2 regions of the Caballeronia sp. LZ032 genome follow, and region 1 is predicted to be linked to the other one. Evidence: riboswitches for the same ligand, from Rfam matches in the RefSeq annotation. Region 1 holds a riboswitch; the other holds the start of a gene.
The links. A riboswitch is a leader RNA that binds a small molecule or an ion and turns the genes downstream of it on or off. The one in region 1 is predicted to bind cobalamin.

Region 1 (14,260 bases):
CCAGCAGGGCGAGCGTGGTGTCGGCGGAACTGAGAATGACGATCGGCGCGCGGGTCTGCTCGATGCGCATGACGCCCTGCGCGTCGTCGACGAAACCGCCCGGGGTCGTGCGCAGCAGATGCATGGCGGCCTACGCCTGCGCTGGCGCGCTCGCAAGCGCGGCTTCGAAGGCCCGCTGCAAGGCGTCCGCGCTCAGGTCCTCGCCGATCAGCACGAAGCGGCTCTGTTGACGGTCCTCGTGCGCTTCCCAGCGACGGTCGAAGTAGCTGTCGAAGCGCTGCCCGACGCCCTGCACCACGAGCCGCATGGCCGCGCCCGGCAACGCCGCGAAACCCTTCACGCGATAGATCGTGTGCTGGCCGACCAGCGTCTGCAATGCGGCGATCGCCTGCTCGCGCGATTCGACCGGCGCGTGCACGACGACCGAATCGAACTCGTCGTGATGGTGATCGGCGTGACCTGCTTCGTCGGGCGAGCCATGATGATCGTGGCGCAGGTGAATGGTCTCTTCCGATGCCGCTTCGAGACCGAGCAACGCGTGAATGTCGAGCTTGCCCATGTGCGCGGGCACGATCTTCACTTCGGCGGGAATCTCGGGGCGCACGAGCGCTTCGACCTTGTGCAGGGCCTCGGCGTCCATCAGGTCGGTCTTGTTCACGATGACGAGGTCCGCCGACGACAACTGGTCTTCGAACAATTCATGCAGCGGCGATTCGTGATCGAGATTCGGATCGGCCTTGCGCTGTGCATCGACGGCGACCGGGTTCGCCGCGAACTGGCCGCTCGCGGCGGCGGGTCCGTCGACCATGGTGACGACCGCATCGACGGTGAAGGCGTTGCGGATGGACGGCCAGTTGAACGCCTGCACGAGCGGCTTGGGCAGCGCGAGACCCGAAGTCTCGATCAGCACGTGATCGATGCTGTCGCGCCGTTCGAGCAACTGTTCCATCACGGGATAGAACTCCTCCTGCACGGTGCAGCAGAGACAGCCGTTGGCGAGTTCGTAGAGATTGCGGTCGGCGGATGCTGCTTCGTCGTCGCAGCCGATGCCGCAACCCTTGAGGATCTCGCCGTCGATGCCGAGTTCGCCGAACTCGTTGACGATGACTGCAATGCGCTTGCCCTGCGCGTTGGACAGGATATGCCGCATCAGCGTGGTCTTGCCGCTGCCGAGGAAGCCGGTCACGACGGTAACGGGAATCTTGCGGGTCTGCATCGTGGCTCCGGGAGTGGTGTTGCGTTTGGGATGCGCGAGGCGGGATGAAGGGCTGCATCGACTGAACGATGACGCGCGTTTTGTGTTCGGGTCTGGCGAGGCTGGGGCGCAGATTGCTGCGCTGTTGCCGGAGCCGGACTGGAATGCCGCAAAGCCTTGTCAGGCAAGCCGGACACAAATTTTAGCACGGGGGTTTTCGTTGTTTCACGTTCGAAGTGCGTGGCTCGGCGGCGGCCCTGCTCATTCGCTATATCACTCGCCGGTCATCGTTACGTTCTTATCGACTGCGCGGGAGCATCGGATTTATCTCAGGACCTTGATCCAGTCACACAAAAGCACACATTTAAGGACGTTGGTGCGCTAAGTTCACCGGTCACATCATTTTTTGAGGCTTGCGCCCGCAAAGGATGGATCGAGATGCCCGTCACATGTACTTTCATCCTGAACAATCGCTCCACATCCACGCTAGTTTGCTCGGGATATGGAACCGTCAAAGCGTTTTCAGGCAACGAGCGAGGTCTTGACAATCCGGCCGAGGTTGCGTCAAAAGGCATCGGACCCATCCGCCTGGAACGTATTACCTCGTTGACCGTCAATCAGGCGGCCGGTTGGGTCAACTCCGTGATGTTCTCTCGCCGCAGCTCGGGTCAACGGATCGAAGTAATGGTTCATGCTCTGGAATCCACGGTCGGGCGATGAGACCAACATCAAAGGCGTAAAACGCAGCAACTTCCGATTGCACGCTGTGGGAGCCGATGAAAGAAGCGAGGGGAGTATCACGCTCGTCAATCCCGCCGAGTTCGAGCTGTTGCAACGTTTCATTCGTAGATCGCCGCCCTCAATGTCCGTTCCTGGTTCCACCCTCAAGTCGTATGGGATGGTGACGGTTCGATGATCCGAAAAGCAGTCCGCAAGCTTTGCCTCGTCGCTTCGGCGCTCCTCGCCTCGCTCCTCGCCGCCCTCGCCATGACTCGCTTCGCGAACCTTCGGGCCGGCGCCATACCTGACTGGATGGCCGACGGCGTGCGCGCCACGTTCGAAGCCATGAGCGACCGGCCAGTCGGAATCGAAAGCATCATCGACGGAAGCCTGCTGTTCAAGCTCGCGTTCTTCTGGCTCATGGCCGCGCTCGTGATGACAGGCAGTCTTCTGGCTGCTCGCCGCTTGCTGCACAAGCCATCACTGGGCCTTGCCTGTAGTGCTGGCGCGTTTCCCATTGCGTGGCTTCTTGCGCATTGCGTGCACCTGGCATCGACCACGTTTAATGGCGTTCGGAAAGATTCTCAAATCCTGTACGTGTCAGGCTTGTTGCTTGCATGCTGGGTTGGCATGGTGATGGTTCTGCTTGCCGTTCTCGCCTTGAGGAGCCGGCGTTCTGCACAGAACAATCAAAAGAAGGACGACTAGTTCCCCTTTGGCGCGGTCGAAAGCCCGAACAAAAGCGTCCGGCTGAGCCACGTTAAAATCCCCGCTCACCCCTCAACAACCCACCCGCCTCGCGATGAACCCCGCCATTGATCGCGCCCCGCCGCTCCCTTCGAAGCTCGCCGTAGGCATCGGCTGCAGGCGAGGCACGAGCGCGGATGCAATCGAACGCGCGGTGCAAGCCGCACTCGGCCCGCATGCATTCGGCGATATCGCCGTTATCGCCACCATCGACACCAAGCGTGCCGAAGCCGGTCTGCTTGCCTTCTGCACACGCCACCATCTGCCGTTGCGCTTCTTCAGCGGCGCGGAGATCGCGCAGGCGCCGCACTCGGCGCGCTCGCATCACGCGCGCAAACATCTGAACGTGGATGGCGTCTGCGAGCCCTGTGCGCTGCTGGCGGGCAACTCGGCCACGCTCATCGTGCCGAAGACGATCGATTCCGGCGTAACCGTCGCGATCGCAGCGGCGCGCGGAGCATTCGGAAGCGGCGCTTGATGACAGGATCGACCCCGGCCGCCATGGCTCCCTTGCGCACCAGCGGCTTGGCGACCACGGGCTTCAGTTTGTCGTAACAAAGCCAGATCAGTATGGTCAGTGCCACGAGTTCCAGATAAAGGTAAAACGCATCCATCGTCTTGCTCCAGTAACAGTCACCGCTGATCCTTCATGGAAGGATCGACATCGCTTTCCCGCGGCGGCCGCAACGACCAGATCCAGCCGAGCAGCACGCCGTAGAACACGAGCGAAGCCACACCGACGACGATCACGACAAGCAGGCTGTCCATGGATCTCTCCCTGAATGGTTCACGGATGCAGCAAGCGAAGGGCGATGAGCCATGTTTCGTGATTCCTCGTGAGGCCGTTTCGTTGTTGCGCAACGAATGATGACCACCATGAATTAGCCCGGTATGAGCACATCACCGGCGCCATGTCTCGCTCGCCAGCGCAGGGTTTGCTCGCGCCAGCCTCATTCGGCGCTAATGCCGTCCGCGTAGCGTGGCTTCTTCCGCTTACTGGAAGGAGGTTCTTATGAGGGCGGTGAAGGCGCGCGTGATGGTCGCAGGCGTCCTGGGCACGGCGTCAGCGGGGTTCGACGGGATAGCCGCAGCAGCGCCGGAATACAGCTTTGACATGCGGCGGCATGCGCAACTCGGCCTGCCGGGCAGGCCGGCAGCAGGCGCAATTCCGCAGCCCGAGTTTGCAGCGAGGGCTGCGCAGACGCAGGACACGATTGCGGAGATGCAACGCATCCAGACTACGATTCGGCTCGCACAGGAGGCGGTGGTGTGTATCGATTCGATCTTGTCCGAAGGCCCGCATGACTGCTGGGCACGTACTTACCAGATCATTGCAGAGCTCGACCTCAGCCACGGTGTGAGCATCGATGCTCATACGCCGCCGGATCGGGTCGAATCGGCTCGGTTGAAAGCGGCGCTCGAAGGCTACATCTCCGAGCTGGCGGCGGCTGTGCAGCGGTTCATGCTGGAGGCAAATCGGGGCGGCTCCACCCCACCGGTAGTCGTTAAACCGCCGGTCATGCCCAGGCTGCCCTGAACTCCATCGCTCAAAGCCGAACGTCTTGCCTGCGCCATGGACAAGCTTGCAAGCCCTCTTCAACCTGACCGGCGCGGTGTAAACTGTGTCGCTCTGCGTCCCGCGCTTCGCGATGGCTTCCATGTTATCCGCGAAGTCGGTGCTTATAAGGCTCAAACAAGCACCGAGACAAGCACGACGTTCTGCAACGTTCGTGTGACTTCGCGGCGCATTCCGACTACATCAACCCTCAGGCCTCTGTCCGGCTTGGGTTTCCGCGCTGAGCCCACGAGCAGCGGACCGATCGGGAACGTCACTCATCCCATGCAGAAAAATACCGAAGCGCATCTGCGCATGACCCAGCGGCGCAAGGAAGGCCACGAGAAAAAGCAGGCCGCTGCGGATCACGAGAAAGGCCTGCTGATCGTGAACACCGGCAACGGCAAGGGCAAGACCACCGCTGCGTTCGGCATGGCGGTACGCGTGCTCGGACATGGCATGAAACTCGGCGTCGTGCAGTTCATCAAGGGCGCGCTGCATACGTCGGAGCGCGATTTCCTCGGCGCCATCGCCAACTGCGATTTCGTCACGATGGGCGACGGCTACACCTGGAACACGCAGGACCGCGAGGCCGACATCGCCACCGCGCGGCGCGGCTGGAACGAGGCGCGCCGGATGATCGAGAGCGGTGACTACCAGATGGTGGTGCTCGACGAACTGAACACCGTGCTGAAGTACGAGTACCTGCCGCTCGACGAAGTGCTCGACGTGCTGAAGGCGCGTCCCGCGTTGCTGCATGTCGTCGTGACGGGACGCCATGCACCGGATGCCCTCGTTGAACTGGCCGATCTCGTCACCGAGATGCGGATCGTCAAGCATCCGTATCGTGAGCAGGGCGTGAAGGCGCAACGCGGCGTGGAGTTCTGAACGCGATGCCGCTCTGTCCCGCCCTCTTCATCGGCGCGAGTGCATCGCATCAGGGCAAGACCACGGTCACTGCCGCGCTGGCGCGCCACCACGCGCGTCGCGGACTGAAGGTGCGCGTCTTCAAGACCGGCCCGGACTTTCTCGATCCGATGATCCTCGAACGCGCGTGCGGCGCGCCCGTGTATTCATTGCATCTGTCGATGGTGGGCCTCGACGCATGCCGCGCGCTGCTCGCCCAGGCGGCGCGCGAGGCCGATCTGATCCTGATCGAAGGCGTGATGGGCCTGTTCGACGGCACGCCGAGCAGCGCCGACCTCGCCGCCGCATTCAAGGTACCGGTGCTCGCGGTGATCGGCGCACACGGCATGGCGCAGACCTTCGGCGCCATCGCATTCGGACTCGCGCGCTATCGCGAGGATGTGCCGTTCCACGGCGTGCTCGCCAATCGCGTGGCGTCGCCGCGCCATGCGCAGATGTTGTCCGAGACCATTCCCGCAGGGCTGCTTTACTGCGGGCATCTGTCCAATGCCGACGATATCGCGCTGCCCGAACGGCACCTCGGTCTGACGCAGCCCGCTGAAGTCGCGGACCTCGATGCACGCCTCGACCGCGCCGCCGACGCCATCGCACAGACCTCGCTGTGCGACCTGCCGCCGCCCGTGCAGTTCGACGACGCGACCCTGCCCGAGCCGCCGCGCCTTCTCGAAGGCGTGCGCATCGCCGTCGCGCACGACGCCGCGTTCTCGTTCATCTATCCGGCGAATCTGGATCTGCTGACCGCGATGGGCGCGCGCATCGAGCGCTTCTCTCCGCTCGCCGACGAACCCGTGCCCGCCGCTGCCGATGCGCTCTACCTTCCCGGCGGCTATCCGGAACTGCACGCGGCCACGCTGGCCGGCAACCGGCGCACGCGTGCATCGATCGATGCGCATGTCGAACAAGCGAAGCCGGTCGTCGCGGAATGCGGCGGCATGCTGTATCTCGTCGAGTCGCTCACGGTCCTCGACGGCGCGCAGCACGCAATGCTCGGCATCCTGCCCGGCGCGGCCTTCATGCAGCGCAAGCTGTCGCGCCTCGCGATGCAGCGCATCGACACCGCGCACGGCGCGATGACGGGCCACACGTTCCACTACTCGACGCTCGACACCCCGCTGCAACCCGTGCTCAAGGCCGCACACGCGACCACGGGCGCCGAGGGTGAAGCCCTCTATCGGCATGGACCGGTGACGGCCACCTACATGCACGCTTACTGGCCGTCGAACCCGGCCGCAACTGCCGCGCTGTTTCGCGGCGCCTCGCTCTCATGACGCAAGACACTCAAGCACCGCTGGACCTGGCCTTCACCATCGAGCGCGCCATGACGCAGGAACCGGTCGGCTCGCCCTGTACGAACGTCTGCAAGCTCGACGCCGATACCGGCCTGTGCCTCGGCTGTTTCAGAAGCCGCCAGGAGATCAAGACCTTCCGTTCGCTCGATGATGACGCGAAGCGCGCGCTCTTCGATGAACTGCTGGCCCGCCGCGCGGCACAACGTCGTTAAGCAAAAAAGCCCGCGCTCCTCACGGAACGCGGGCTTCGTCATGTCAGTACAGGCGATTTGACGATTCAGGCCGCAGCCATTCTCCGCACTGGCGGCCGTTCGAGTTCACGCGCGGCCAGCGCACCGAACAAAAGCCCGAGAGTCGTCCAGATCAGCGCTTGAATACCGATGGCGGTCACGCGGAAGTTCCACAGCAAGGACGCCGAGAAGCCTTCGGGCACTTCATCGACGTGCGGCAGCGCGACCTGCGCAATCACGATCACGACCACGTAAGCGAGCGCGGCGACGAGCGTTGCGTTCCATGCGCCTTGCCGTGCCGTCAGACGCCGCTGCCAGCGCACGGCCCACACCATGGCCGCAATCGAAATCGCCACCATGGTGAAGAACAGCGCGGTGCGCGGTCCGATCGTCGCGGCATTGCCCACGGCAGGCGGATTGGGCGGGTACTTGAGGAACGGCACGATGGCCACGCTCACGAAGCCGAACAAGGCCAGCAGCGCCGACGTGCCCCGCGCGTGCAACGCGCCGAGCCGGCCATACGCAAACGCGAAGACGAGCGAGAAGATCCCGCCCAGCGCGGTGCCGAACACGACGACGCCCGTCAACAAGCCGAGGCCCGCCTGGGTGCCGCGTGAGACGAGTTCTTCATCGCCGTGATCGTGGCTCTGGTCCGCGTTCGCGGAGGCATTGGCGGCTGCATGACCGTGCTCGTGCTCGTGTGCAGGCGCGGCCTCCGCATGCTCATGCTGCTCTTCGAAGGCGATGGCCTGCGCCACCGAAGGTTCGCCGAAGCCACGCGCGAAGCCGAAGCCGATGAGGCCCGCGACCAGTCCCGCGAGCATGCCGCGTATCAGCAGGGTGCGAATCATGCTGCGCCCTCAGTGGCAGGGAAAGCCGAGCAGATGCCGGCCGTCGTGAACGAATTCGTGGATGTACATGCCCGAGAAGATCGACGTCGCGCCTTGTTCGGCGCCGACGAAATAAATCGCGATCAGCAGGATCAGGCCGATGAACACGGCCCAGGGCAGGACTTCGCGCACCGGCAGCGGCACGGGTGCGTCGAAGGAAGGGGAAACCGGTGCGGCAAAGCCCGGCGCGTTGGAAGCATTCATGGTGTTTCTCCAAGGGATAGGCGCGTCCCGATTGACGAAGAGCATGCAGCGGGGTCTGACTCGCGGCGCGCCTCATGGCGCTGACGGACCGCTTACAGTGGCGCGACCGTGCCGGGTTTGCACCGGCTTCCTCGCACTGCAGGCTTGCCATTCTATGACGATTGCCCGCAAAGTAAAACGATAACCTCAGAACCGCCGATTGCCTTGGAACTCGTTCTCCTCTGCCACCCCGCCACGCGCGCGATGAAAACCGGCCGCTTTCCTGTCGGCGACGAACCCGCCGATGACACCCCGCACGCGCCCTTGCCCGCCGATGACACCGCGCGCGTGATCTCCAGCCCGGCCCGCGCGGCGCGCGAGATGGCGGCGTGCATCGCGCCTGATGTCGACATCGATGCCGCCTTCGACGACATCGACTATGGCAGTTGGCGCGGACGTTCCATCCGCGAACTCGCCGATGGCGAAGCCGCGCAACTCAGCGCATGGCTAACCGATCCGCGGGCGCGTCCGCACGGTGGCGAAAGCATCGGGATGCTGGCTGTGCGCGTGGTCGAAGGTCTCGACCGGATCGAACGCGAGATGCGCGGCGAGCGCTGCATCGTGGTGACGCATGGCATCGTCGTAAAGGTGGCCGTCGCGCATGCGCAGCGCAAGCCGCTGACCTCCGTCTATGCGATGAACTTCGCGCCGTGCTCCATCACCGTCCTGACCCGCAGTCGAAGCGCACAGGACTGGACGGTGAGCCTGTTCCCGCCGGCCTGAACTTCAGCGCGTGCAGGACGCTCCAAGCATGCAGCGCAGCGATTGCGCGAGCCCGCTATCAAACCGCTCAGGAGATACACATGGCGCATTACGTGGATGGATTCGTCGTACCCGTGCCGTCCGACAAGATCGAAGCCTACCGGGCCATGGCCGAAGCGGCCGGCAAGATCTGGATGGAGCACGGCGCGCTGCAGTTCGTGGAAGCTGTCGCTGATGACGTGAAGCCCGGCAAACTCACCTCCTTCCCGCAGAGCGTGCAGATGAAGGAAGGCGAGACCGTGGTGTTCTCGTATATCGTCTATGCGTCGCGCGAGGAACGCGACCGCGTCAATGCGAAGGTGATGGAAGACCCGCGCCTCAAGGCCATGATGGAAACCGGCGAGCCGCCCTTCGATGCGCAACGGATGTTTTTCGGCGGGTTCAATGCCATCGTCGAACTTGGACGCGACTAGTATTTTTTGTTGTCTGACCGCGCTTGCCGCAAAGGAACTGCATCGACATGTATATCGCCATGAACCGCTTCAAGATCGTACCCGGCGCCGAAGCCGATTTCGAACGCCTCTGGACCAGCCGCGATACCCATCTCAAGGACGTGCCGGGCTTCGTGGAGTTTCATCTGCTGAAGGGACCCACGAAGGACGACCATGTGCTCTATTCGAGCCACACAATCTGGGCAAACCGAGAGTCCTTCGACGACTGGACGCGTTCCGACGCGTTCCGCGCCGCGCACCGCAATGCGGGCGGGGAAACGCGCCAGCTTTACCTCGGACATCCGGAGTTCGAAGGCTTCGAAGTGATCCAGACGGTCAAGTGAGGTCCGGCGAACGACCGGTCCATTCAGCCGTCCGTTCGCGCCCGGAGCACGCGCGTTTTACACACGTATGAAAAAACGCGCTTCGCCGACAGGCGCTTGTCAGAACTTCCTGTCAGGCCTTCGCGCCGCGCGCCATACGCTGGAGTGTCGACGAATCGATGGCCGCGGCGCAGATGCGCACCGCCTCCTTCAGCGTGCGCGGGCGGCCCGCGCCGAACTGCGATTCGAGCATGGCCACGGCGCGCAGACGCTCATCGTTGCCGAGCTTTTCGCCGGTCGCCAGTTCCAGTACCGAGATGAAGTAGGCCGCGGGCGGCGCGGCATTGGGCGTGGGGCGCGGCGGGCGGCTTGCGCTTGCCGCGCCGCCGCTTTCATGGCCGTCCTCGTGGGCGGGGATCCAGGGGTGCCACTTGCTGTCGTATCGACTCTTCATGAGTGTGTTCGCTGGCTGAATTGCAGGGACACGCCGTTGCGCGCCTCGTCATCAAGCCAACTGACAGCAAGGACCGTTCCAAGCAGCTTCAATCAGCCCCCGCCCGGGCTTTCCTCCGACAAAATCACCCGCGCGACGCGGCATGCCGCCAGGTCCCAGGCCGCGCAGCCAACCGACTTGAACATGACGGGCCGGGGGGCGGCGTCCGCCGAAACCGGAGCCGCCAGCGCCTCGGCAAGCGCCCGCACCGCGCCCCACTCGACGCCTGCCAGGATGAAATCGCCGGCTTCGTGGCGGGCGCCGGCCAGATCGTCCACGTAAAGCGCGCTGCCATGCACGATCTCAGCAGCGATCTCGGCGGCATCGGCGGTGAAGGCGCCCACGCCGATCACCAACCGTCCGGCGCGCGGAGGCGCCGTGTACACCGGCGTCTTGCTGGTGGTCGCGGCGATCACCACATCGACCGATGCGGGGATCTCCGCCGCCTCGAGCGGCGCGAGGTGGCGGCCGGGCGCCGCATGCGCGTCGCAGAACGCGCGCGCACGCTCCGCCCGCGAACCCTGCACGAGAATGCGTGCCTCCGGATACACGGCCGCCAGCGCCTCGACGTGAAACGCCGACTGCCTGCCCGTGCCGATTACCAGCACCTCGCGCGGCGCGGCGCCGTGCAGCGCGCGGATCGCCAGCATCGAAACCGCAGCCGTGCGCCGCCCGGTCACCGTGGGGCCGTCCAGCATGAATTGCGGCACGCCGGTGGCGGCATCGTAGGCGGTAACCTGACCGTGAATCGTCGGCAGGCCGAGCGCGCCGTTGCCCGCGCACACGTTGACGAGCTTGTGCATCGCGAGATCGGCGGCGCTCGCGGGCATCGACAGCATCACGCCGCCTTCGATCGGCACGACCATGCGCTCCGGACTCACGATGCGCCCCGCCGCGTAGTCGAGCATGGTCGCGGCGAGCGTGTCCACGAGACGGTTGTACGGCACGAGACGGGCGGTCTGCACGTCGTCGAAACTCTGGAGGGCGCGTGGCGTTGGGGTCATCGTGTTCTCGTCTGGCTGGAAGAAAGTGGACATGCCATCGGCATGCCATTGAAGCGCGGAATTATTCTAACGGCGCGCACAACGACGGCGCGACCGCGTCATAAAGCCACTTAACCGGCGCGGCGCGCGCCTGTCACAATGATTTCCCTGTTCGACGAGTCAGGCGGGAGCGCCGTTGTCACATGCCTGCCACTGGCGACGGTCATACTCGGCGGACCCGCGTCTTCGTCTCGCGCCGCCTGGCGCAATGCACCACGACAGCCCAGCACACAATCACGGAGCCAACCATGAGCATCGACACGACGGACAAGCAGCGCCGTTTCCACGCGGACCTCATCGACAGTTACGACGAAGAGTTCGAGATGGAAATCGATGACCGCTTTCTGGACGGTGAATCGACCTTCTCGGATGAAGAGCGCGCGCTGCGCAAGACCTATTTCCGCGAACTGTTCCGTCTGCAAGGCGAGCTCGTGAAGCTGCAGGACTGGGTCGTGCATACGGGTCATCGTCTGGTCGTGCTGTTCGAAGGACGCGATGCGGCCGGCAAGGGCGGCGCGATCAAGCGCATCACGCAGCGTCTCAATCCGCGGGTCTGCCGCGTCGCCGCCCTGCCCGCGCCGAACAATCGCGAGCGCACGCAGTGGTACTTCCAGCGCTATGTGTCGCACTTGCCGGCAGCCGGCGAGATCGTGCTGTTCGACCGCAGCTGGTACAACCGCGCGGGCGTCGAGCGCGTGATGAACTTCTGTACCGATGAGGAGTATGAGGAATTCTTCCGCTCGGTGCCCGAGTTCGAGAAGATGCTGGTGCGCAGCGGCATCCAGATCGTCAAGTACTGGTTCTCGATCACCGATGACGAACAGGAAGTGCGCTTCCAGGCGCGTATCGAGGATCCGCTCAAGCAGTGGAAGCTGAGCCCGATGGACCTTGAAAGCCGTCGCCGCTGGGAAGCGTACACGGCGGCGAAGGAAGTCATGCTGGCGCGCACGCACATTCCGGAGGCGCCGTGGTGGGTTGTGCATGCAGTGGACAAGAAGCGTGCGCGTCTGAACTGCATCCACCATCTGCTGAACCAGGTGCCGTATCACGATGTGGAGCATTCGCCGATCGAGCTACCCGACCGCGTGTTCAATCCTGACTATCTCCGGCAACCCGTGCCGGATGAGCTGTACGTTCCTGAGGTTTATTGAAGCAAGTTATTGATCGAGTGTGTTTGTCGAAGCGCGAACCGGTTCAGCAGCAGTTGCTGCAAGGAACGTGCTTCACTCTTTCGACATCGCGCCGGCGCGTGAATGCATGGCGCAGCGCGAACTGATACGCCTGTTGCGAACCCTTGAGCATCACGACGAACATGACCTGCGCGAGGTTGAAGTCGAGCGTGACCATCAGGCGCATCAACAGCAGCAGTGGCAGCACCACCGCCGGCTGATACAGTTGTTTTGCTATCAAGTCTTTCATCTTCGGCTCCTTATCCCATGTTCGTATTTTATGGACTGGAGCCTCGCGGATAAACGCTCCGCAGGTGAAGACATATGTTCCGTGAAGCGAACAATCAGCCGTGAATGCGCATGAGCCGTCGGCCCTCATGCAAATGGCCCTGCGCGAGGCAGGGCCATGTTCACGTTACTTCTGCGTTACTTCTGCGCGAGACTCGCGTCAGGCACCGGCGTGGGCTTCGCATCGCCCCAGCCGCCGCCCAGTGCGCGTATCAGATTCACCGTCGATACCGCCTGCAAGCCCTGCAACTGCACCGATGACCGCTGCGTTTGCAGCACCGTGCGTTCGGCGTCGATGACATCGAGATAGTTCACCGCGCCTTCCGTGTACTGGGTGCGCGACAGCTGCGCGGCGCGTACCGAGTACTTCACCGCATCGTCCTGCGTCGCGGTCTGGTCTTCGAGAATGCGCAGATCGGACAGGTTGTCCTCCACTTCGCGGAAGGCCACGAGCACCTGCTGCCGATAGCTCGCGACATCCTCTTCATACACTGCCCGCGCATTCGCGAGATTGCCCTTGCGGCGGCCGCCATCGAAGATCGGCAGGTTCAGCGCCGTGCCCGCGAACGGCCCGAGCAGGAACGTGCGGCTCGACCAGTTGAAGAGATCGCCGAGCGTCGCCGACTCGAAGCCGCCCGAGCCCGTCAGCGTCAGCGACGGGAAGAAAGCCGCCTTCGCCACGCCGATGCGCGCATTGGCTGCGGCCATCGCGCGTTCCGCTGCGGCGATGTCGGGACGGCGTTCGAGCAGCGCCGAAGGCAGCCCTGGCGGGACACGAATCGTGACCGGCTTGAGCGGATTCGCGGCCATCGAGAACTCCGCGGGCGTCTTGCCGAGCAGCACCGCGAGGCTGTGCTCGGAGGCCGCGCGCAGACGCTGCACGGTCATCGCGTCGGACCGGGCAGTCGCCAGCTCCGACTTCGCGCGAGCAACGTCCAGCTCGCTGATGTCGCCTTCGGTGAAGCGTCGTTGCACCAGCTTCAGCGCCTGTTCGCGCAACTGCACGGTGCGCGTGAAGACGTCGGTTTCAGCGTCCAGCTCGCGCAGGTTGAAGTAGTTCTGCGCGACGTCCGCTTGCAGCGCCAGCTGCACCGAGCGGAACAGCGCCTCGCTCTGCGCAGTGTCCGCGTTGGCCGCCTGCACCGAGTTCGACACGCGGCCGAACAGATCCACTTCATACGACGCGCTCGCCTGCGCACGCCACAAGGTCTGCGCGGGCACATTGGCATTCGCCGGCAGGAACTGCGATGCCGGCGAGAACTTCTCGCGAGTCGGGCCGAAGCCCGCGTCGAGCGTCGGGAACAGCCCCGCGCGCGCCGTCTGGTTGATCGCGCGCGCTTCCTTCACGCGCGCGGCCGCCGCCTTCAGGTTCTGGTTCGCGTCCTGCGCCTGCTTTTCCAGATCGTTGAGCGAAGCGTCGCCGAAGATCGTCCACCATTCGCCACGCAGCATCTCTTCCGAGGGCTGCGCGGTCTTCCAGGTGCCCGCCTCCGATGCGTCCAGCGTCTTTTGCGGCGTTTCCTTGTAGGCGGACGGCGCGCCGACATCCGGCTTTTCGTAAGTGGGCGCGAGCGAGCAGCCCGCAACCACCAGCAGCGCCGCCATCAGGCCCGGCACACCCAACCATCGTTTCATATGCAACTTGTTCATCATCGACCTCATTGCGCTTCAGGCGAAGCACCGATACCGCGCATCTGCGGATGCGAGCCATGCTTGTCCGTCACGTGTTCGGTGCGCGACAGCTTGCGCAGGATCACGTAGAACACGGGCGTCAGCATCAGACCGAACAACGTGACGCCGAGCATGCCGAAGAACACCGCGACACCCATTGCGTGACGCATCTCAGAACCCGCGCCCGACGACAGCACGAGCGGCACCACACCCATGATGAACGCAATGGACGTCATCAGGATCGGGCGCAGACGCAGCCGGCTCGCTTCGATCGCGGCCTGCAC
Region 2 (14,260 bases), on a different contig from region 1:
CGATTCTCGGCGGCCGCATCGGTTATGTGATTTTCTACAAGGCGAGTTACTACGCCGCGCATCCGCTCGACATCTTCAAGGTGTGGGAAGGTGGCATGTCGTTCCACGGCGGCTTCCTCGGCGTGACGCTCGCCATGGTGCTGTTCGCGTGGCAGCGCAAGCGCACCTGGCTGCAAGTGACCGATTTCGTCGCGCCGATGGTGCCGCTCGGACTCGCGGCGGGTCGTCTCGGCAACTTCATCAACGGTGAACTGTGGGGCCGCGTGACGGACCCGAACGCGCCGTGGGCGATGCTGTTCCAGAATTCGACCAACGACGACGCCGTGTGGCTCTCGAAGAATCCGCAACTGGACGCGCAATACCATCTCACCGAGATTTTCCAGCGCTATCACATGCTGCCGCGTCATCCGTCGCAACTGTACGAGATCGCGCTGGAAGGGCTGGTGCTGTTCATCCTGATCTGGACGTTCTCGCGCAAGCAGCGGCCTGTCGGCGCCGTGTCCGCGCTGTTTCTGATCGGCTATGGACTGGCGCGCTTCACGGTGGAATTCGCGCGCGAGCCGGACGACTATCTCGGCTTGCTCGCATTCAATCTCTCGATGGGCCAGTGGCTCTCGCTGCCGATGATCATCGCCGGCGTGCTGATGATGGTGTGGGCGTACAAGCGCAATCTGCGCCTGCCGCCCGAATCCGCGCAGGCCTGACTGAGATGCGGGGCGCGAGCGCCCCGCGTACCGCTTACCGCCCCATCTGCACGGAGCCGTTCACATCGACGGTCACGGTCGTCGTGCCGGCTTCCATCGCGATGGGCGCGGCCATCTTGGCATCGGCGCTCATCGCGCGTGACTGCATCATCATGACCGGGCGTGGCTGAACGCCGCTGTGTCCGATGTTCACTTCCCTGATCGAGTAGTTGCTGTAGCCGAACGACTGCGCGGCGGTTTGCGCCTGCTTGCGGAACGAGTCGATGGCCTGCGTCACGAGTTTCTGCTCGGCCGCGCGCTGTGCTTCCGGCGACAGCGAGAAGGCCACGCTGCCCACTTGCATCGACGCACTCATCCGGCCGGCGAGCTTCGAGGCCGCCGCGAAGTCATGCGATTCGAGCACGACTTCCGTGCGGCCGCGCCAGGCGGAAATCTTGCCGTCGCGATCGGTGGACGGATACACGGTGAACGAACCGCTCCTGGCCGTCACGCCGTCGACGCCCCGCGCCTCGCGCAAGGCCGACTCGGCGCGCTGATTGAGCGTGTTGGTGAGGGAGGAGGGATCGGCGGCTTCCTGTTCGTAGAACAGCGTGATGGTCACGACATCCTGCGCCACCTGCGCGCTCGATTGCGCCGACAGTGACAGCACGCCCGCGGGCTGCTGATTGATCACCGTCTGCGCGGCGGCGGATTGAGAGAAGGTGAACGCGGCGCCGGACATCGCGAACAGGGCGAGGGCGGCGGCAGTTTTCTTGTAGGTCATCGAAGGCTCCAGACGCAAAGGCAATCACGTATTGCGTCGCATGATGTGCGACGGCCTTTAGGCGGCACCCGTGCGTCGTAAGTTCCTTGTTAGACGAGACGCTCGGTAATGAAGCGCCATTGCGCATCGGTGACGGGCGTGATCGAAAGACGATTGCCGCGTGCGAGTAGCTGCATGTCCGCGAGTTCAGCATGCTCGCGCAACGTGGCGAGCGGAATCAGCGGCGTCTTCTTGACGAACTTCACGTCGACCAGCATCCAGCGCGGCGTTTCCTGCGTGGACTTCGGATCGTAGTAGTGGCTGTTGGAATCGAACTGCGTGGGGTCCGGATAGGCAGTAGAGCAGACCTTCGCGATACCCGCGATGCCCGGCTCCGGACAGCTCGAATGATAGAACAGCACGCCGTCGCCGACCTGCATCTGGTCGCGCATGAAGTTGCGCGCCTGATAGTTGCGCACGCCCGTCCACGGCAGGGTTTTCTTCGGCGCGTGCGCCAGGTGATCGATGCTCGCTTCGTCCGGTTCGGACTTCATCAGCCAGTAGCGCATGGTTGTTCGTTATGCGTGATCGACGATGGAATGAGGAATGCAGAAGCACTGCTGCAAATGAAAACGGCATCGGGAAAACCGATGCCGTTTGAGATGAGGTCCCCGCCATAGCCGCTAGGCCGGCATCCTGAACCTGGGTTCAAGATTGGTCGCGGTAAGCAACACTTCGGGTACATCGGACTAGCGACGCGCGCGCCCATGTTGCAAGGTTCCGCAACCGTGCCAATGTAGCATTGGTTCAAGGAATATATGACCTTGGCGTACCAGGCAGGGAAACGTCACTCTACACCAATCGTTTGCCTTCTGCAGCCCCGGTGCGGTTTCTTTTTTCGATCGACGTGGCGCGCTGATTGTGCCTTTGCCAAGCCTTCACAAACACGGCTTGATCAACCGCATCAACGCGCTTTATTGCACTTCGTATTGTGCAATGACGGCGCCGAGCTGCTCGTTCATCGAGTGCATCGTGCGACGGATTTCCTCGGCGGGGAAGGCTTCGCCGTGACGCACGCTGTCCTGCAACTTGAGCAATTCCGACGCCAGCGACAACGCCGCCATCACCGCGATGCGATCCGTGCCGCGCACGTTGCTCGCGTTGCGCACCTTGTTCATCTCGGCATCGACGCGTGCGACGGCTTCGCGCAACGCACCTTCCGTCTCAGGCGAGCAGGCGAGGCGATAGGGCTGCCCGAGAATGGAGACTTCGATTTGCGTGGTCGTCATGCCTTCTCTCCTTGATGATGCTCGCCGTGCAATTCCGCTTCGGACGCATGGGCATGTTCATGCGCTTCCGGCGAATCGGCTTCGAGGAGATCGAGTTGATTGTCGGCTTCGCCGTGCTGCGCGGACTTTGCGCGCGGCAGCTTTTCGAGGATCGCGTTGAGGCGGACCTGCGCGTCGTCGATCTTGGCGGAGAGGGAATCGCGTTCGGACTGCAGCGTGTCGCGTTCTTCGCGGACTTGCGCGAGGTCGGCCTGGAGATTGGCGTACTCGGTGCGCAGTTGCTCGAGTTGTTCTTGCAGCGCGGCACGCGCCTGATTGTGGCGCTCGCTGATCTGGATCAGCCGGCCGATGTTTCCTGACAGTGATTCGAGTTCGTTGAGCATGTGCTGCGTCCTCTAAAGACCTCGCATTTTAGCGCGGTTCAACGGAGCTACCGATAATTGTCTCGTTTCGAGACGTAACAGCACGCGATCTTGCGCGCAAACCCCGGGTTCTCGCGCATCTCGCAATGCATTCGTGTGCAGAAAACACGAGCGTTGATTTGCTCGTGCATGCAGTCAGGCTGATTCTCGCTCGCTGAGTTCGTTTGTTCTTTGCATCTTCACGCGCCGCCTGCTGTCCTTCGCGCCAGGGTTCGCCGTTTCTTGACGGTCCCCACCCGCGCTCCTACACTTGCCGCACTTCTGGTGCTCGCATGCGCGGCTCTCGCGCATGCAGTCAAACGGGAAACAGGGAGCGAAGTCCTCGAAGCAGCCGAACAAGTGAACGGCGGCCGGACAGGACGGAGCCAACCTGTGCTGCCCCCGCAACGGTAAGCGACCGCAACGCAAGTTGCAAGTCGTCTCATACGCGTTTTTGCAGTGCGGGCGCATGGATCCATCCATACGCCGGGCCGCTCGTCGGCCTCTGCAAGAAACGTGTCGACGCCACTGCGCATGATGCGCGGGAAGGCGGGACGATGCGTCGCCAGCCCGGATACCGGCCAGAGTGCCACGCGCCTGCCGCCGGTCATCGCACGATCACTGCATGATCCCGAACGGCATGGCGCGTTCGTCGCGCATCGAACCTCGCGGGGAGCGGGGCCGCGCTCATCCTCCACGGGAACACTCGTCATGCAATCGCCATGGGCCTCCGTCCGGGACGGCCTCTCCAGTCGCGGCCTCGCCGCTGCCACGTTTCTCCTGCCGCTCGCCGGCGTCGCGCAAGCAGCGACGACCACCGCCACGGATGACGCTTCGCAAACGCTTGCGCCTGTCGTTATTACTGCCACGCGTGCAGCGCAGCCGCTCGCCGATTCCATTCCGCAGACCTCGTTGTTCGATGCACAGGACATTGCCGACAGCAACGCCGACGACGCACTCGGCCTCATCGCGCTCGCGCCCGGCGTGCAGGTCACGCGCAACGGCGGACCGGGCGCGAACTCGGGACTCTTCATTCGCGGTGCATCGTCGTCGCAGTCGCTCGTGCTGATCGACGGCGTCCGGGTCGAATCGGCATCGCTCGGCGCGGCGCAACTGTCGCAAGTGATGCTCGACCAGATCGGCCGCGTCGAGGTGGTGAATGGCAATGTCTCGGCGCTGTATGGTTCCAGCGCGATCGGCGGGGTCGTGCAGATCTTCACGAAGGAGGGCGAGCCGCATCCGCCGCGCTTCAGCTTCGAAACCGAGCTCGGCAGCTATCACACGCAGCGCCAGTCCGCCGGCGTGAACGGCGCGCTGGACCAGGACGGGCGCACCACCTTCAGCCTGAACGTGTCGCGCGAAAAGACCGACGGCTTTTCGTCGATCGATCCGAACCTCGCGCCCGGCGCGAATCCCAACGCGAACGGCTATTTGAACGAGAGCGTCGCTGCGACCTTGCGCCACAGGTTTAACGAGCAATGGGATGCGGGCGTGCGCTTCCTGCAGTCGAACGGCATCAACAGCTTCGACGATGCCTACGGCCAGCCGACCGATCTCAACGAATCGCATAACCGCGTGCGTTCGGCGTCGGTGTTCGCCAACGGCAAACTCACCGGCAACTGGACCACGCACTTCACGATCGCGCAGGGCCAGGACCGCGCGAACATCGAGCAGAACGGCGTCTATACGAGCCGCTTCAATTCCGAGAACCGCCAGTACACGTGGCAGAACGACATCCGCATCAGCGACGCGCACACGTTCCTCTTCGGCTACGAGCACCTCGACCAGACGCTCGATTCCGATCAGTTCAGCGCCCCCGACCGCCACGTGAACTCGGTGTTCGCGGGCTATGTCGGCCATCTGGGCGCGAGCGAATTCCAGGCGAACCTGCGTCACGACCAGTATTCCGATTTCGGCGGCGCGAACAGCTACTATCTCGGCTACGCGTACAACATCGACGCGCACTGGAAGGCGAGCGCGAGCTATGCGGCCTCGTTCCGCGCGCCGAGCTTCGACGATCTCTACTATCCGTCCAGCGGCAATCCGTCGATTCAACCGGAGCGCAGCCATTCGGTCGAAGCGGCGTTGCAGTATGCGTCGAGCGGACTCGGGGTATTGCGCGTCACGCTGTTCCAGACGCGCTACTCGAACCTGATCGACTACGTGTCCGACGGCGGCTTCTACTACACCGCGCAGAATGTCGGGCGGGCGAAGGTGCAGGGCATCGAGGGATCGTGGGCGGGGCATGTCGGCAGAACGGATGTGCGCGCGGGCGTCACGTTCCAGAATCCCGTCGATGAAACGAATCACCAGGACCTGACGCGACGCGCGCGGCATTTCGCGACGCTGAGCGCGCATCGCACGATCGGGCGCTGGCGCGTAGGCGGCGAGTGGCTCGTGAGCGGCCAGCGCAGCGATTACGATTCGACGCTGGCGGGCTACGGCATCGTGAACCTGTCGGCGCGCTATGACATCTCGAAGTCGTGGACCGTCACGGCGCGCGTCGACAATCTCTTCGACAAGGACTATGAGCTTGCGTATGCCTACAACACGCCGCGACGCGGCGTTTATCTCACGCTGGGCTGGCATCCGTCGTGAGCCGCGCGCCTGAGCGGTTGCGCGGCATGAACGGCGCGCGCGCCGCCGCGATTTGGGCCTGTCTCGCCGCCGCGGCGTGCGCGGTGCTGATCGCCTCGCTCGCGCTGGGCAGCGTCGCGCTGCCGCCGTCGCGCGCGTTCGCGGCGCTGCTTCATGCGCTGCCTCATGCGCTTTTCAATGCGCGCGCCGCCGTGCCCGATATCGCCGACGACATCGTGCTCACGCTGCGCCTGCCGCGCGCCCTCGCGGGCTTTGCGTCGGGCGCGCTGCTCGCGCTGGCCGGGGCGCTGTTGCAGGTGCTGCTGCGCAACCCGCTGGCGGAACCCTACGTGCTCGGCGTCTCGGGCGGCGCGGCCAGCTTCGCGCTGGCGGCAATGCTGGTCTCGCTGCCGTGGTGGGGCGTCGATCTTGCCGCCTGCGCCGGCGCGTTCGCATCGATCGTCCTCGTACTTGGACTGGCGCGCCGTGATCTGTGGCGCGGCACGCAGGACGCATCGCCGCGGCTCTTGCTGACGGGCGTCGTGATTGCATCGGGCTGGGGTGCGCTCATCACGCTGATGCTGAGCGTCGCGCCCGAAAACCGCCTGCGCGGCATGATCTTCTGGCTGACCGGCGATCTCGACGGCGCCGCCACGCCGTGGCCCGCACTGCTGGCGCTGGTGTTCGCGCTGTTGCTGATTCTCCCCGTAGCGCCGCAGCTGAACGTGCTGCTGCGCGGCGACAGCGCCGCGCAGGCGCTCGGCGTGCCGGTGGCGCGGCTGCGTCTGCGTACCTACCTGGTCGCATCGCTGGCGGCTGCGGCGGCCGTGACCACGGCGGGCACGCTCGGCTTCGTCGGACTGGTCGTGCCGCATCTGCTGCGGCTCGCGTTCGGCAACGATCAACGCATGCTGATGCCCGCCGCCGCGCTGGCGGGCGGTCTCGCGGTGATGGCCGCCGACCTCGCCGCGCGCACCGTGATCGCGCCCGCGCAGTTGCCGGTGGGCGTGGTGACGGCGCTGGCCGGCGTGCCGATGTTCCTCTGGATGCTGCTGCGGAGACCGCGATGAACCTGCATCTCGACGCCATCGCGCTGCGGGCCGGCGAGCGCACATTGATCGACGGCCTGACGCAGACCTTCGCGCCCGGCGAGATGTGGTGCATCGCGGGCCCGAACGGCGCGGGCAAGACGACGCTCATTCACGTGCTCGCCGGATTGAGCGCACCGGTGGCGGGCCGCGTGTCGCTCGATGGCCGCGCGCTTGCGTCGTGGCGTGCCGCGGAGCTTGCACGCGTGCGCGCGCTGATGCCGCAGGCGACCCACGACGCCTTCAGCGCCAGTGTGCTGGACACCGTGCTGCTCAACCGCTTTCCGTATCTGACCGGCTGGGGCTGGGAAAGCGCCGACGATCGCGCCGCCGCGCACGCGGCGCTCGACGCGCTCGGCCTCGCGCCGTTCGCGACGCGCGACGTGCTCACGCTGTCGGGCGGCGAACGGCAGCGGGTCGCGCTCGCGGCCGTGCTGTGCCAGAACGCGCCGCTGCTGCTGCTGGACGAACCCCTGGCGCATCTGGACCTGCATCATCAGATCGCGTGCCTGCATGCGTTACGCGCGGCGGCGAGTGCGACTGCTCATCCAGCGGGCCCCGCCCGCACCGTCGTGTTCTCGTGCCATGACCTGAATCTCGCGCGCCGCTTCGCGACGCATGCCTTGCTGCTCGATGGCCGCGGCCACGCCTGTGCGGGCCCGGTCGCCGAGGTGCTGACGCCGGAACGCGCCAGCGCGGCGTTCGGCTATCCGTTGGCGCTGCTGCGCGACGGCGATCACGAGGCGCTCGTGCCTTCCATCCCACGTTTCTGAAGGAACATCGATGTCCACGCTCAACGACGTCCCGCTCCCGCCCGCACTCGACCGTTCGCTCGAAGCCGAACTGCGCCGCGTCATCGACATGAAGACCAAGCCGCGCGGCAGCCTCGGGCGGCTCGAAGCGCTCGCGCTGCAAACAGGACTGATCCAGCGCACGACGAAGCCGCGCATCGTGCGTCCGGCGATGATCGTGTTTGCCGCCGATCACGGGATCGCCGCTGAGCAAGTGAGTTCGTATCCGCAGGAAGTGACCGCGCAGATGGTCGCGAATTTTCTGGCGGGCGGCGCGGCGATCAATGCGCTGTCGCGCTCGGTGGGCATGACGCTGGAGATCGTCGATGCGGGCGTCGCGACGCCGATTCCGGCTGTGCAGGCAGGTCCGGACGTGGGCTATGAACGCGAGTCGCTCGGCCCCGGCACGCGCAACTTCGCGCGCGAGCCCGCGATGTCCCGCGCGACCGCGCTGGACGCCATCGCGCGCGGCGCGGCGTGCGTGCGCCGGCATGCGGCGTTGGGCACGAACGTGATCGGCTTCGGGGAGATGGGGATCGCGAACACGTCGGCGGCGGCGTGCCTGATGAGCCGCCTGTGCGGCGTGCCGATCGACGACTGTGTCGGCCGCGGCACGGGTCTCGACGATCGCGGTCTCGCGCACAAGCGCGAGGTGCTGGGCCGCGCGCTGGCGCTGCATGCCGATACCGGCGATGCCGTCGATACCCTCGCGACCTTCGGCGGCTTCGAGATCGCGATGATGACCGGCGCGTGTCTCGAAGCCGCGCGTGCGGGCATGACGATCCTCGTCGATGGCTTCATCGCGACGTCGGCGCTGCTGGTCGCCGCGACGCTCGCGCCGGAGGTGCTCGACTACTGCGTGTTCGCGCATGCATCGGACGAGACCGGTCATCGGCGCATGCTCGCGCATCTCGGGGCTGCGCCGCTGCTGCAACTCGACCTGCGTCTGGGCGAAGGCACCGGCGCGGCGCTCGCGCTGCCGGTTTTGCGCGCGGCCGTCGCCTTCCTCGATGAAATGGCGAGCTTCGAGTCGGCGGGCGTGTCGGATCAGGCCGGCTGAGATGCCGCGCCCGCTCGACGAACTGCGTTACTTCTTCACCGCGCTCGGCTACTTCACGCGCGTGCCGGTGCCGCGCTGGGTCGGTTTCGAGCGCGACTATCTGAACGCGGCGGCGCGCTATTTTCCGCTGGTGGGCGTGCTGGTGGGCGCCGTTGCGGCGCTGGTCTGGCTGGCTGCGTGGCGGGTGTTTCCGGCGGGCGTCGCCGTGCTCCTGTCGATGGCCGCAACGCTCGTGCTGACCGGCGCATTCCACGAAGACGGCTTGGCCGATTGCGTCGATGCCTTCGGCGGCGCGTACACGAAGGACGATGCGCTGCGCATCATGCACGATTCGCGCATCGGCGCTTTTGGGGCGATCGCGCTCGTGATCGCGCTGGCGCTCAAGTGGCAGGCATTGGCCGCGTTGCCGCCGTATCGCGTCGCATGGACGATGATCGGCGCGCACGCCGCGAGCCGCGCCTTTGCGATCAGTTATCTCGTCACCCTCGACTACGTGCGCGCCGAAGGCAAGGCCCGGCCGGTCGCGCAGCGCATGAGTCGGGCATCGTTCGGCTGGGCGCTGCTGTTCGGCGTGCCCTGGCTGTTCGCGCTGGACTGGAAGCTGGCGGGCGTGACGATTGCCGTGCTGTGCGTGCTGCGCTGGCTGATCGGCCGGTACTTCGTGCGGCGCATCGGCGGCTATACGGGCGACTGCCTCGGCTTCGCGCAGCAAGTGTTCGAAATCACGATCTATCTCGTCGGGCTCGCATGGATCTCGTTCTGATCCGCCATCCGGAAGTGGCCATTGAAGCAGGCGTCTGCTACGGGCAGACGGATGTGCCCTTGCTGCGCGACGTCGCTGAGTCGGCGCTCGACTTGGCGGCGCGCATGCAGGCGCTGAAGGTGCCTGGCTGCGTCGCGGGCTGGCACGCCAGTCCGTTGCTTCGCTGCGCATCGCTCGCCCGTGCGCTTTTGCCGGATGGCCCGGTCCATCTCGATCCTCGCCTCGCCGAGATGAACTTCGGCGCGTGGGAAGGGCGTGCGTGGGACGGCATCGAGCGCGCGCTCATCGATGCCTGGGCGGCCGACATCGAGCATGCGCGTCCACATGGCGGCGAGAATCTGGTGCAGTTCGCGCGCCGCGTGATCGCGTGGTTCGACGACACCTGCGCCGGCGAGCAGACGGTGCACGTCGTCGCGCATGCGGGCGTGATGCGGCTGCTGGCGGCGCACGTGCTGGGCATCGCGAATGAGCACGCGCTGCAATGGCCGCTCGATTTCAACGGCATCGCATGGTTCAGGCGCGTGCGCGGACAGTGGCTGCTGGTGCGCTGGAACGCGTGACTAGCGGGTCCGGCGTGCGCGGGCGTCGTCGAGATCGCGGCACAGTTGCGCCGCGCCCAGCGCGAGGCGGGGTGTCGGCCGGTTGATGAGATCGCCGTCGATGCCGAACAGATTGCCGCGCGCCACAGCGGTCAGCGCGGTCCAGCGCCGCCAGCGGTCGAACGCCGGCAAGGGCCGGTCCGGCGGCGTCGCGCCGGCCGTCGCGGTGACGATGGCTTCGGGATTCGCCGCGAGCACCGCTTCCGCCGAGACCGTCGGCACGCGCAGCGGCTCGGCCGCGAACACGTTCACGCCGCCGCACAGCGTGATCACTTCATCGAACACATTGTCGCGATTGAGCGTCATCAGCGGCTCGTCCCAGACTTGATAGAACACGCTCACGGGCGGTCGCCGGGCATAGCGCTCACGCAGTTGCGCGATGTCGTTCGTGAAGGCATCGGCGGCGGCGCGCGCGGTGGCCTGCGTGCCGAGCAGCGCGCCGAGCTTGGTCAGGCTCGTCGCGATATCGGCGAGATGCTTCGGCTCGTTGAAATAGATCGGCACGCCGAGCGCTTTCAGCCGCTCCAGCTGACGCGCCGCATTGCCATGCCGCCAGACCACGATCAGGTCCGGATGCAGCGCGACGATGCGTTCCAGATCGAGCGCCTTGTTGTCGCCGACGCGGGGAATCGCCTGCGCTTCCTTCGGGTAGTCGCTGTAGCTCACCGCGCCGACTACCCGCGCGCCGCCGCCCGCCGCGAACAGCAGTTCGGTGACGTGCGGCGCGAGGCTGACGACGCGCCGCGCCGGCTGCGCGAGCGTGACGGCGGCGCCGCTGTCGTCGGTGACGGTGATGGCGGCGTGCAGATTCACGCAGACCGCCATCAGCACGCTTGCAAGCAGCGCACGCGCGATCATCCGCGAATCTCCGCCAGCGCGCGCGCCAGACGCACCCAGTCGCCCTCGGCGCCCGGCAGGCCGACGCGCAGGCTCGGCTTCATGCCGGGCAGGTCGAAGAGACGCGTCCAGATGCCGCACAGCGCGAGTTCGTGCTGGAGCGCCGCCGCGTCCGGTACGGGCATCCATGCGAACAGCGGCGTGCCGCGCGCGTCGAGGCCGTGGTCCGCGAGCAAGGCGGCGAGACGCCCGCCGTCGCGATGCAGGCGGGCGCGAGTGTCGCGTTGCCAGGCGCGGTCGGCGAACGCGGCTTCGACCGCATGCCGCGCCGGGCCGCTCACGGTCCAGGCGCCGAGCATCGCGCGCAATGGCTCGGCGACGGCAGGCGAGGACAGCACGAAGCCCGCGCGGATGCCCGCAAGCCCGAAGAACTTGCCCACCGAGCGCAGCACGACCAGACCTTCGCGTACGGTGTCACTTGCCAGCGAGGCAGAGGGATCGACATCGGCGAACGCTTCATCGACGATCAGCGTGCCGCCGCGCGAAGCCAGCCGTTCATGCCAGCGCCGCAGCGTGTCGCGCGGGAGGAGTTCGGCGGTCGGGTTGTTCGGATTCGCGACGATGACGTGATCGAGCGCATCCGGCAAAGCCTGCGTATGAATGTCGAGCGTCACGACCGTATGGCCGCCGCGGCGGAATGCGGGCGCGTACTCGCCGTAGGTCAGCGGCGCGACGCCCACGACGCCCGGCCGCAACAGCGCCGGCAGCGCGCGGATCGCGGCCTGTGAACCCGCGACCGGCAACGCGCGCGGAGCGCCGTAGTAGAGCGCTGCGATGTCGGCGAGACCGTCGTCGTCTTCGGGCAGACGGCGCCAGGCATCGGGCGGCACCGGCGGCACCGGATAGCCGTGAGGATTGATGCCGGTCGAGAGATCGAGCCAGTCTTCGAACGGAATGTCATAGCGGCGCGCGGCTTCGCGCAGGTTGCCGCCGTGGCGCACCGGGGCGTCGGCGTCTTCAGGTTGCGTGGTGTGAGTCATGTCAGCCGCCCGTCGTCACGCTCGCGACGGCGAGCACCAGCAGCACCGCGAGCCACATCAAGGTCGCCCGCTCGACCAGCCGCAATGCCGCGACCACATGCTTCGGATTCGCGCTGTGCCCCGCGCCGAGCGTCGGCCGCGCCTCCAGCTTGCCGTGATACACCGCCGCGCCGCCGATCAGCACGTTCAGGCTGCCCGCGCCCGCGGCCATCACCGGGCCGGCGTTCGGGCTGTCCCAGGAACGCGCCTGGGTGCGCCAGCAGTGCCAGGCCATGTGCGTGTCGCCGGCGAGCGCATAGCTCGCGGCCGTCAGGCGCGCGGGAATGAAGTTGAGCACGTCGTCGAAGCGTGCGGCCGCCCAGCCGAAGCGCAGGAAGCGCGGCGTGCGATAGCCCCACATCGCGTCGAGCGTATTGGCGAGCCGGAACATCAGCGCGCCCGGTCCGCCCGCGACCGCGAACCAGAACAGCGCGCCGAAGATCGCATCGTTGCCGTTTTCCAGCGCCGATTCGACCGCCGCGCGCGAGAGGGCGTTTTCATCGGCCTGCGAGGTATCGCGCGACACGATGCGCGCCGTCAGCGCGCGGGCGCGGTCGAGGTCGCCGAAACTCAGCGCGCGTGCAATCGGCGCGATGTGCTGGCGCAGACTCTTTGCGCCGAGCGCGAACCAGAGCAGCAGCACGTGCACGAGACTCGCGTAGGCGAACGGCAGCACGCTGACCAGCAGCCACGCGACGGCAACCGGCGGCGCCACCAGCGCGAACCACGCGAGCATGCCCGCGGGCCGGGCGCGGAAACCGGTGTTCATGCGCGCTTCGAGCTTCGTCGCGAGCTGGCCGAAGCCGACCAGCGGATGCCGCGCACGCGGTTCGCCGAACAACCGGTCGACGATCACGCCAAGCACCGCCAGCAAGGCCATGGCGTAGACGGAGAGCAGCAACATCGTAGCGATTCCTCCGTCAGCCCTTGAGCACGAGCGGCAAGCCCGCGGCCATCAGCACGGCGCGTGTGCTGGCGGCGGCGACGCGCTGGTTCAGCCGCCCCAGCTCGTCCACATAGAGACGCGTGACCGAGCCGAGCGGCACGACGCCCAGCCCGATCTCGTTGCTGACGACGATGACCTTGCCGCGCACCTCGGCCAATGCGGCGTCGAAGTCGGCGAGGGCGGCCTGGGCGCGCTCGGGTAATACGGCGATGTCGTCGCCGTCGTTGTCGGACGAGAACAGCAGGTTGGCAAGCCACAACGTGAGGCAATCGATCAGCACGCAGCCATCCGCGCGATCCGCCTTGCGCAGCGCGCGCGCCAGATCGAACGGCGCTTCGACCAGCGGCCAGTGCGCCGGCCGGCGTTCGCGATGCAGTTGCACGCGTTGCTCGAACTCGGCGTCGCCGATGCGCGCGGTCGCGATATAGGTGACCGGCAGTCCGCTGCCGTCGGCGAGGCGTTCGGCGTGCGCGCTCTTGCCGGAGCGCGCGCCGCCGAGGATGAAAGTGAGATCCGGGGTCATCGCGCCATTGTACTGACGGGCTAAGATAGCGCGTCATTCGTCACAGGATGTAGCCGGTATGTCTTTCACGCCTCGCGGCACGCTGATGATCCAGGGCACCACCTCCGATGCCGGCAAGAGCACGCTCGTTGCGGGCCTGTGCCGTCTCGCCCGGCGTGGGGGCGTGCGGGTCGCGCCGTTCAAGCCGCAGAACATGGCGCTGAACAGCGCGGTCACGGTGGACGGCGGCGAGATCGGCCGCGCGCAGGCGTTGCAGGCCATCGCGGCGGGCGTGCCGGCGCGCATCGACTTCAATCCGGTGCTGCTCAAGCCGACCAGCGACCGGGGCGCGCAGGTCATCATCCACGGCCATGCGCACGCCAATCTCGACGCGCGCGCCTATCACGACTTCAAGCGCATCGCGCTGGACGCGGTGCTCGCTTCCCACGCGCGCCTGTGCAACGAGTTCGACGCGGTGATCGTCGAAGGCGCGGGCAGCCCGGCGGAAATCAACCTGCGCGACAACGACATCGCCAACATGGGCTTTGCGGAGCGGGTCGACTGCCCGGTCGTGCTGGTGGCCGACATCGATCGCGGCGGCGTGTTCGCGCATCTCGTCGGCACGCTCGCGTGTCTTTCGGAGAGCGAGCGCGCGCGCGTGCGCGGCTTCGTCATCAACCGGTTTCGCGGCGATATCGGCTTGCTGCAGCCCGGCCTCGACTGGCTCGAAGCGCAGACGGGCAAGCCGGTGTTCGGCGTGCTGCCGTTTCTGCACGGCCTCACGCTCGATGCCGAAGACATGCTGCCGAGCCAGCCGCACGCGCGCGGCAGTGCGCCGGCGCTGAAGGTGATCGTGCCGGCGTTGCCGCGCATCAGCAATCA

Region 2: linked by a shared signal. The riboswitch ahead of QCE69_RS03000 (TonB-dependent receptor domain-containing protein) and the one ahead of QCE69_RS32020 (CbtB-domain containing protein) in region 1 are both predicted to bind cobalamin.

The regions. Positions count from the first base shown of each region.
Region 1 is NZ_JARUXP010000004.1:910,898-925,157, forward strand. Features, by position in the region: gene cobN (cobaltochelatase subunit CobN) at 1-124, opposite strand, end outside; gene cobW (cobalamin biosynthesis protein CobW) at 131-1,216, opposite strand; gene QCE69_RS31970 (hypothetical protein) at 1,634-1,915, shown strand; gene QCE69_RS31975 (tlde1 domain-containing protein) at 1,887-2,111, shown strand; gene QCE69_RS31980 (hypothetical protein) at 2,108-2,623, shown strand; gene QCE69_RS31985 (cobalamin biosynthesis protein) at 2,718-3,140, shown strand; gene QCE69_RS31990 (hypothetical protein) at 3,296-3,430, opposite strand; gene QCE69_RS31995 (hypothetical protein) at 3,675-4,199, shown strand; gene cobO (cob(I)yrinic acid a,c-diamide adenosyltransferase) at 4,503-5,105, shown strand; gene QCE69_RS32005 (cobyrinate a,c-diamide synthase) at 5,111-6,412, shown strand; gene QCE69_RS32010 (DUF1289 domain-containing protein) at 6,409-6,645, shown strand; gene QCE69_RS32015 (CbtA family protein) at 6,711-7,514, opposite strand; gene QCE69_RS32020 (CbtB-domain containing protein) at 7,524-7,757, opposite strand; cobalamin riboswitch at 7,787-7,913, opposite strand; gene QCE69_RS32025 (histidine phosphatase family protein) at 7,962-8,519, shown strand; gene QCE69_RS32030 (DUF1428 domain-containing protein) at 8,600-8,971, shown strand; gene QCE69_RS32035 (antibiotic biosynthesis monooxygenase) at 9,019-9,333, shown strand; gene QCE69_RS32040 (hypothetical protein) at 9,446-9,766, opposite strand; gene lhpI (bifunctional Delta(1)-pyrroline-2-carboxylate/Delta(1)-piperideine-2-carboxylate reductase) at 9,859-10,809, opposite strand; gene ppk2 (polyphosphate kinase 2) at 11,097-11,999, shown strand; gene QCE69_RS32055 (hypothetical protein) at 12,043-12,267, opposite strand; gene QCE69_RS32060 (efflux transporter outer membrane subunit) at 12,444-13,967, opposite strand; gene QCE69_RS32065 (efflux RND transporter permease subunit) at 13,964-14,260, opposite strand, start outside.
Region 2 is NZ_JARUXP010000001.1:639,277-653,536, forward strand. Features, by position in the region: gene lgt (prolipoprotein diacylglyceryl transferase) at 1-704, shown strand, start outside; gene QCE69_RS02975 (SIMPL domain-containing protein) at 739-1,467, opposite strand; gene QCE69_RS02980 (EVE domain-containing protein) at 1,557-2,015, opposite strand; RNA gene ssrS (6S RNA) at 2,111-2,292, opposite strand; gene QCE69_RS02990 (cell division protein ZapA) at 2,421-2,735, opposite strand; gene QCE69_RS02995 (ATPase) at 2,732-3,118, opposite strand; cobalamin riboswitch at 3,403-3,737, shown strand; gene QCE69_RS03000 (TonB-dependent receptor domain-containing protein) at 3,848-5,734, shown strand; gene QCE69_RS03005 (iron ABC transporter permease) at 5,761-6,783, shown strand; gene QCE69_RS03010 (ABC transporter ATP-binding protein) at 6,780-7,574, shown strand; gene cobT (nicotinate-nucleotide--dimethylbenzimidazole phosphoribosyltransferase) at 7,585-8,652, shown strand; gene QCE69_RS03020 (adenosylcobinamide-GDP ribazoletransferase) at 8,654-9,415, shown strand; gene QCE69_RS03025 (histidine phosphatase family protein) at 9,400-9,975, shown strand; gene QCE69_RS03030 (cobalamin-binding protein) at 9,976-10,872, opposite strand; gene cobD (threonine-phosphate decarboxylase CobD) at 10,869-11,891, opposite strand; gene cbiB (adenosylcobinamide-phosphate synthase CbiB) at 11,893-12,834, opposite strand; gene cobU (bifunctional adenosylcobinamide kinase/adenosylcobinamide-phosphate guanylyltransferase) at 12,851-13,399, opposite strand; gene QCE69_RS03050 (cobyric acid synthase) at 13,458-14,260, shown strand, end outside.